One region of the Syntrophomonas curvata genome, then DNA from elsewhere that is predicted to be linked to it. Evidence: a T-box and tRNA genes for the amino acid it is inferred to sense, from the RefSeq annotation. Region 1 holds a T-box; the other holds one or more tRNA genes.

What was found. The T-box of region 1 lies ahead of ileS (isoleucine--tRNA ligase). A T-box ahead of a tRNA ligase gene usually reads a tRNA of that ligase, here a tRNA-Ile.
Region 2: it encodes a tRNA-Ile, which carries the amino acid that the T-box ahead of ileS (isoleucine--tRNA ligase) is inferred to sense. The anticodon was not compared.

What each region holds. Positions count from the first base shown of each region.
Region 1 is NZ_CM129641.1:1,960,549-1,964,972, reverse strand. Features, by position in the region: gene nth (endonuclease III) at 1-112, shown strand, start outside; gene ACU70B_RS08720 (methyl-accepting chemotaxis protein) at 123-1,403, opposite strand; T-box leader at 1,622-1,842, shown strand; gene ileS (isoleucine--tRNA ligase) at 1,897-4,424, shown strand, end outside.
Region 2 is NZ_CM129641.1:2,288,334-2,292,757, reverse strand. Features, by position in the region: gene dnaG (DNA primase) at 1-624, shown strand, start outside; gene rpoD (RNA polymerase sigma factor RpoD) at 621-1,715, shown strand; tRNA gene ACU70B_RS10355 (tRNA-Asn) at 1,776-1,850, shown strand; tRNA gene ACU70B_RS10350 (tRNA-Ile) at 1,988-2,063, shown strand; tRNA gene ACU70B_RS10345 (tRNA-Glu) at 2,181-2,255, shown strand; tRNA gene ACU70B_RS10340 (tRNA-Val) at 2,262-2,337, shown strand; gene ACU70B_RS10335 (hypothetical protein) at 2,592-3,098, shown strand; gene ACU70B_RS10330 (hypothetical protein) at 3,163-3,558, shown strand; gene ACU70B_RS10325 (tetratricopeptide repeat protein) at 3,618-4,217, shown strand; gene ACU70B_RS10320 (zinc-ribbon domain containing protein) at 4,392-4,424, shown strand, end outside.

The DNA of each region.
Region 1 (4,424 bases):
GGGAGAAGCTCATCATCTTTTAATCGCACATGGCCGTACCGTCTGCCGGGCTCGCAAACCCGGGTGCGCCGACTGCGTTTTGCATGATCTATGCGAACGAAACATGGAATAGAAACCTCGTCCTATATCTTAAAAGTACGCACAATCGACTGCACTTTATCTACATGAACCTTCAAGGACTCTATTTCTCCGATCATGGAGTTAAGTGAGTGTTCCTGCTTGTCCGACAGCTCGTTGACCTCGCGTGAATTGGCGGCAGTCTGCTGAGCTATGGCGGCTACCTCTTTCACGGTGTCAACCAGCTGGTCGGTGGAAGCTGCCATCTCTTCGGTGGCAGCAGATATTTCCTGAATTTCTGAGTTTATTTGATTAACACAATTTACAATAGTCGCAAAGATATCGCTGGTTGCCTTTATAGCTTCGGCCTGTTGGGTGTAGGCGTCTTTGGTGGTGCTCATATCCGCTACCACCTGATGGGTATTGCTCTGCATTGCTTTTATAAGCCCTGCAATTTCCTGGGCTGACCCGGCAGATTGCTCGGCCAGGGTTCTCACTTCCTCTGCCACCACTGCAAACCCCTTGCCGTGCTCTCCGGCCCGGGCTGCCTCTATGGCGGCATTAAGGGCCAGAAGGTTGGTCTGGTTGGCTATGTTTCCGATTACTTCCACGATCTGCTCGATTTTGGCGGAATTCTGGTTAAGCAGTTCCACTGCCCGGCTGACTGCTGCAATGGCGGTATAGCTATCCTCCATTTTGGCATTCTGAAGTTTTACCGCCTCTACACCGTTCTGTATGGCCGACTGGGTTTCCATAGACATATGTACGCTTTTCTGAGTGTTGGCGGCGATAGTATTAATAGTCTCCACCAATTCCAAAATAGATTGGGTAATTGAGTTGGTGGCTTCTGCCTGGTTATCAGCCCCGGTGGCTATCTCGCTGGTTGAAGCCGCTACTTCCCGGGCGGCAATGCCGGTCTGCTGAGAAAGTCCCAGCAGGGTTTGGGATGAATCTACAATTATCTGGGTTACGTTGGTGGTTTCTCCAATCAGGTTACGCAGTTTGGCAGCCATATCGTTGAGGTTGTTGGCTACCAGGGCCATGTAGCCGTTATTGATGTCATTGATTTTAAGGGTCAGGTCTCCTTCCGATACACTGCTGGCGAAATCAGCCATAGTGAGGGAGGGATTTACAAATTCTTTAAGATTCTGCGAAGAGGAAAAAAGACCTATGAATATACCGCCGATACCGGCAACAATAGTGCAGAAAATAACCGTAGGCAATGCAGGGACATTTATTAAACTAACCCCGATTACCAATCCTAAGCAAGCAGCTCCCAAGCCTGAGCGCAGGCAGACCTTAATAACCATACCCCGCTTTTCCCCCTGGTTGTCTCTCGTACCCAATCTTAAGCCCCCCGTATTATAATATAGTTTAATGGTTCGATAAAAAAAGTAAATATCCTGCTATATCAACCAAAAAATTCAAATAAAAGAATATACATACAAGGAAGATTTGCGGGAAAAGGAATTATTCTGCTATAAGATGGCAATAATCCCTGCAGATGTTGTTTTGGAAAAATCAATATGCTAAAATTAATAAGATTGTTAAGAAGTGCTATATAACAATAACCGTGAACGGGACAGTAAGTGAAAAGGGCAGCTTTAAGCGAGTCTGGAACCGGTGGGAGCCAGGCACTGTATTTCACCGAAAATCACCCGGGAGTTTTCATGCCGAAGCAGAATTAGGTTTGAACGCAAAGCTGGCGTTATCAGCAGAAAGTGGTGTTCCATAACAGGGATGCTATTAGGGTGGTACCGCGGAAGAATGCCTTTCGTCCCTTGGGATGAGAGGTATTTTTAATTAATGGCTAAGAGAATTTGGTGAGGTGGTTAATTAATGGCAAAAGGAAAATACGACGCAACTTTGAATCTCCCCCGGACTGACTTTCCCATGCGGGCTAACTTGCCGGCAAAAGAACCGGAGATTCTGGATTATTGGAATAAAATCGATGTATATCAGAAAGTTCAGGAAAAAAACAGCGGCAAGCCGTCATTTATACTCCATGACGGCCCCCCCTATGCCAATGGCAACATTCACCTGGGGCATACCTTAAACAAGGTGTTAAAGGACATAATTATCAAACACCGCTCTATGACCGGTCATGACACGCCCTATGTTCCGGGGTGGGATACGCACGGCTTGCCCATAGAGACACAGGCTATAAAAGATTTGGGCATTGACCGTAAGCGTACTGATGTAATTGAATTCAGAAAACACTGTAGAGAATATGCGCTCAAGTACGTCGGCATACAAAGCGAACAGTTTCAGCGTCTGGGAGTACGGGGTGACTGGGATCATCCTTATCTGACTTTAAACCCTGAATTTGAAGCCATACAGATTAAGGTTTTTGGGGAAATGGCTCACAAGGGCTACATTTACAAAGGCTTAAAACCGGTTTACTGGTGTGCCGATTGTGAGACCGCCCTGGCTGAAGCCGAGATTGAATACAGTGATAAAACCTCTCCCTCCATCTATGTTAAATTCCCGGTGAAGGATGGCAAGGGCGTTATTCCCGAGGATGCTTACGTGATTATCTGGACCACTACCCCCTGGACTTTACCCGCTAATACAGGTATATCCCTGCATCCGGATTTTGATTATATCGTGCTGAAGGCCAATAAAGAAAAATACGTCATAGCCCGGGGACTGCTGGAAACGGTCGCAGCAGAACTTGACTGGGCCGACTATAAAATCATCAAACAATTTAAGGGCAAGGAAGCGGAAAGGGCAGTATGCCGCCATCCCTTCTTCGCAAGAGATTCCCTGGTAGTCCTTGGCGCCCACGTAACCCTGGATGCCGGTACCGGTTGTGTCCATACCGCACCCGGTCACGGTGAAGATGACTTCATTGTAGGCAAGGAATACGGACTGGAAGTAATTTCGCCGGTGGACAACAGCGGCCGTTTTACCGAAGAGGCAGGTCAGTTTGAAGGCCTGCTGGTTCATGATGCCAATAAGGATGTAATTGCTGAATTGGAGAAACGAAACCTGTTGTTAAAGGCTTCCCGTATCGAGCATCAGTATCCTTATTGCTGGAGGTGCAAACATCCCATAATTTACCGCGCCACCGATCAGTGGTTCGCATCCATCGAAGGCTTTCGCCAGGATGCGCTGAAGGCTATCGATAGCGTGCGGTGGATTCCGTCCTGGGGTCGGGAAAGAATCTTCAACATGGTAAGAGACCGGGGTGACTGGTGTATATCCCGGCAGCGCAGCTGGGGAGTGCCCATACCTATATTCTATTGCGAATCTTGCGGCAGCACGATAATTGACGAAAGCACCATTGAACGGATAAGCACCCTTTTTGCCGAGCAGGGGTCAGATATCTGGTTCAGCGGTGATGCTTCCTATCTGCTTCCCGAGGGTTATCACTGCAGCAATTGCGGCAGCGATAAATTCCGCAAGGAGACCGATATTATGGATGTCTGGTTTGATTCCGGCTCCAGTCACATGGCTGTATTGGAAACCTATGACGAATTGAGCTGGCCGGCGGATATGTATCTGGAAGGCAGTGACCAGCATCGGGGCTGGTTTAACTCGTCCCTTTCCACTTCGGTGGCGGTCAAAGGCATGGCGCCTTATCGGCAGGTGCTCACCCACGGCTTCCTGGTGGATGAGCAGGGGAAAAAGCAGTCCAAATCAATGGGGAATGCTATTGACCCGCTAAAACTGATAAAAAGCATGGGAGCGGATATTTTAAGGCTCTGGGTTTCTTCGGCAGACTATCGGAGCGACGTGTCGGTATCAGACAACATCATCAAACAATGCGCTGAAGCCTACCGTAAAATCCGCAATACCTGCCGCTTCATTCTGGGCAACCTCTATGATTTTGACCCGGTCAAGGAAACGGTGGAGTATCAGAAGCTGAATGAACTGGACAAATGGGCCCTGTTAAAACTGCACCAACTCATCAAACGGGTGAGCAAGGCTTATGAAGATTACGAATTCCATGTGGTGTTCCATGCGGTTCACAACTTCTGTACGGTTGATCTGAGCAGCATATATTTCGATATTTTAAAAGACCGGCTCTATTGCTGCCATCCGGAGGACCCGGAAAGGAAAGCGGCTCAGACCGTTCTCCATGAGTTGATAAATGCTCTGGTGGTCATACTGGCTCCTATTCTGGCCTATACCAGTGAGGAGATTTATAGCCATCTGCGTAAGGAAAGCGGTCCGGTGAGCGTACAATTACTAGATTGGCCCGCATACCGGGAAGAGTATATTGACGAGGCTATTGGAACTCGCATAACCAGAGTGCTGGAAGTCAGGGAAGCCGTCACCAAATCCCTGGAAGAAGCTCGAACCAGGAAGGCAATTGGGCATTCCCTGGGCGCCAAGGTTACCATTTATGCCGACCCGGAATG
Region 2 (4,424 bases), 330 kb from region 1:
ATAGTAAAGGCTTTAAGGAATGATATCAACCGATTAAACAGTGAAATAGAAAAAGATTATTACGTTAAAATCCTGGCCCGAAAGTTGCTGCTGGAAGCCAACTTGATCCACCGGGAATTAAGGGCTGCAGATAATCGCCAGAACCCGGTGAACAGGAATAAAACGCTAATATCTAGGGATAATATACAGTACGGCAATTATAGCAAAGATGAGAAAATATTGGCAGCCATGCTGAAGAGCCCGAAAGTATTTGCCAGGATCAAAGCCAGTCTGGGGCTGAGCTTTTTCGCCCGCCCGGAGTATGCGACCATGGTAAATTGCTATGATCAACTGGAGGGAAGCGGAGAAAAAAGACTCAAACAGCTGGGGGAAATAATGAATCAGAAGGGCTTGGCTGCCAGCTATGCCAGAATCATTTTCCTGATGGAAGAGTTGGCTGTGGACGAAACCCAGATTAATGAATTTGTCCGCCGGGTGCAAGCGATCAAAACGGAAGCACGCTGGCAGAAGATATATCAACAGATTATTTTTCTCAAATCAGAAGGAGATTTTAATCACTTGCTCAAATTCATATTGAACCTGGACAGCTTTTTAAACAAAACCCGGGAAGGGGGGATAGAATGAAACTGGATAGAAAGCTTGCAGAAACGATTAGCGCCCTGGCTGAAAAAGGAAAATCCAAAAGGAATCTGAGTTATGAAGAAATTATGGAAGACCTGCATGAATTCAGTCTGGGACCGGACAATATAGAAGACATACTTGAACACCTTCAATCCTTGGGTATAAGCGTGGGCAATGAAGCTGATGCCGATGCTGACGCTGACGGCGATGATTCCGGAGATCATGAAAGCCTGGAAACGGAAGAAGTAGTCATTCCTGACGGCATTGAAATAGATGATCCGGTGCGCATGTATTTGAAGGAAATTGGAAGGGTTCCCCTGCTTACAGCGGATCAGGAGATAGATCTGGCTCAGAGGATAGAAAATGGCGACGAAGATGCCAAAAGGCAATTGGTAGAAGCCAATCTCAGGCTGGTTGTAAGCATAGCCAAGCGCTATGTTGGAAGAGGCATGCTCTTTCTTGATCTGATTCAGGAGGGCAACCTGGGCCTTATGAAAGCAGTAGAGAAATTTGATTACTGTAAGGGGTTCAAATTTAGCACTTATGCCACCTGGTGGATCAGGCAGGCCATAACTCGCGCTATTGCCGATCAGGCTCGTACCATCCGTATTCCGGTGCATATGGTGGAGACTATTAACAAGCTATCCCGCGTGCAGAGAAACCTGCTGCAGACTCTGGGACGTGAACCTACGCCCTTTGAAGTGGCAATTGAGATGGACATCCCGGTAGATCGGGTCATAGAAATTATGAAGGTAGCTCAGGAACCGGTTTCACTGGAAACCCCTATCGGGGAGGAAGATGACAGCCATCTGGGTGACTTCATAACTGATGAAGATGCGGAATCACCGGAGGAATCAGCTTCTTTTGTGCTTCTGCGCGAACATCTGGATGGCATCCTTAATACTCTTACCGAAAGGGAGGAGAAGGTTCTCCGCCTGAGGTTCGGGCTCGATGACGGCCGGCCCCGTACCCTGGAAGAGGTAGGCCAGGAATTTGGAGTTACCAGGGAAAGAATAAGGCAGATAGAGGCCAAGGCTCTGCGTAAACTCAGACACCCTTCCCGGAGCAAAAAGCTCAAGGATTATATCGAATAAAGGCAATTACGCAGTTGACAAGCGGCTTATAGGAAGATATAATATTTCTCGTTGGGGCATTCCTCGATAGCTCAACGGTAGAGCATCCGGCTGTTAACCGGAGGGTTGTAGGTTCGAATCCTACTCGGGGAGCCAATGAACATTCCCGGCGGTAACCCTGCAGAAGTTACCGCTTTTTATTTGATAGAATCCCGCAAAATAAGAGAGTTTGGCTCTTGACCTTTTAAATGGTAGTTTGGTATACTAACTCTTGCGGGGTTCCGCAGTACTCCGGGCCTATAGCTCAGTTGGTAGAGCTACCGGCTCATAACCGGTTGGTCCCAGGTTCGAGTCCTGGTAGGCCCACCATTTCAGAAGTCAGAGGTCAGAAGTAGGATGTCAGAATCTTCTAACCCTGGCGGGTGATTAGAGGTTATAAAACGAAGTCAAACCAACCTCTGTCGTCCGACTTCCGGCTTCTATCGTGGCCCCTTGGTCAAGCGGTCAAGACACCGCCCTTTCACGGCGGTAACGGGGGTTCGAGTCCCCCAGGGGTCACCATTGCAAGGGCGATTAGCTCAGTTGGGAGAGCACCTGCCTTACAAGCAGGGGGTCGGCAGTTCGAGCCTGTCATCGCCCACCATAGAAAATCGGTAAACCGCGGTAGATTCCGCGGTTTATTTTTATAGGAGCAATTTAAAAGAATTCTAAAATTAATCCTTCTCGGGGAAGGATTTTTTATTATAGATAACTAATTAGACTTTTAAATGAAAGTGTTCCATTTATGTCCATCAGTTGATTTTTCACAAGGTACCGGCAAAGGAGCGGTTGAGGGAAAGTTTAGTTGCCGCCCTGCGTTTAGGAAGGTGATGGGAATGGTTATTAGGGGATTCTTTTATGCATGAAGTCGATAAGATTGCCAAACTGCTGGGAATAATAAAAAGGCTTAATCAAACTAGAGAGAATCTGGACAAAATTCCCGACGAGTTACAGCGAAGGAGGTTAAAGAAGAAATATTACATAAATCAGCTGATAGCACTGAAATTTACCTGTCGGGCCGTAAATGCACTTCTGGATAACACCCCGGCAGCGATAATAAGCCGAAATACTAAATTTTCCATCCGGAATCATTTTGGTTCCCTGGTGCTGGCGAGCACCTTATCCATGGAAGATGACAGAATAAAGCTAAGCCGCGATGAAATTCGGGCGATTCTAAATATATCCTTGCCCGGCTGGAAGGGTGTATACGGATATTATCAGCCGGAGAGCATCGCCCAACCTTTATTGTCGGGCTTAAGCCAGGAACCGATGGTCAATATGGCACAGAATGCAGCCAGTAATCTTATAAGCCGGGAGAACAGGCACGCAACCAGGGAGTTACTGACTTTATTGGGGATATGGTAAGCTCCAGCCAATAACCGAATAGGCTCACCTTTACCGGGAAAGACTAAGAGCGGAGGTGGTTTTGTTGCAACTGGATAAAGGCGAGCACAGTGTTTTTTCATTTTTTCCTTCTGCCGACAAGGCCCAGGAGGCTGCACAGGCACTGAGGGATGCCGGGCTGGTTCCTGAACCTGGCTCTATACAGGTTGACCAGGTGACTCGCTATAGTCCGGCCCGGGAAGAGGAATACAATAACCCTGTAAATAACGCTGTTACCCTGAGCGGTGTAACCCTATATTCGGCCAGTGAAGGGGAAGAAGGTACCAGTCCTTTATTGGCTGCCACGGATTCAGCCAGCGGGGTAGGGAACCCTGATGCTGGTGTCCCGGGAAAACATGGTTTTATGGTAACCCTGGTTACGGCCGAGGAAAATGTGAACAAGGCTCTGCAGATAATTCGGGCTCATGAAGGCGGCACCTGAAATCTCCCTGCATAAACAGAAACGATGTCTAAAGAATAAGAGCCTGGAAGCTTAAGAATATGGAGAGGATGATAAGGGGGATGGTCATGAACAACACCGGGCAATTGATAGACGACCTGGAATCAAGGTTAAAAAATGAGCCGAACGATGTTGAGGTTTTATTGAAGCTGGCTGCTGCCTTTAAAAACGGCGGCGACTATGAAAAAGCGAAGGCGTGCTACCATAGGCTGACCGAATTAGATGACTCAAATAGCGGGGCCTGGTTCCATCTGGGGAGTACCGAATATAATTTGAGGCATTTTGCAGAGGCCGAAAAATGTTTTGTAAAGGTAATCCGGGGCGGCGACCAATCAGGCTGGCCTTGGTTAAGGCTGGGGGATACCTATCGGGCGAAAAACCAACCGGCTGAGGCCATGAAGAGCTATGTCAGAGCAGCTGATATCGAAGGTACCGCTAATTGGGCCATGCTGTCCTTGGGGGATTTATTCAGGCAGGAGGATTTGACCAAAGCCGGGGAGTATTACCGGCAGGCGCTGCAAATTGCCCCGGATTTTGGGTGTGCGATAGCCGCTATGGCGGATATATTATTGGAGCAGGAGCAAAAATGGGAGTATCCTTGCCTGCAGTTTACTCTTAGCTGTAAGCTCGGCTCCGTGTAGAGGTATCCCTGGGAATACCTCCCGAAAGATCATTTACCACTTTCTGTTTAAACCAACTGAAGAATTTGACAATTAGGTTAGGTTTAGGCTATAATTTCTGTGCCTTGTTCTTGAAGGGATCTCCTTTTTGGGGAAAACTAAGTCCAAGAGTAATCCCGGAAGGGAGATGAATTAATGTTTGAAGACAAGTATCTAGTGTGCAAGGAT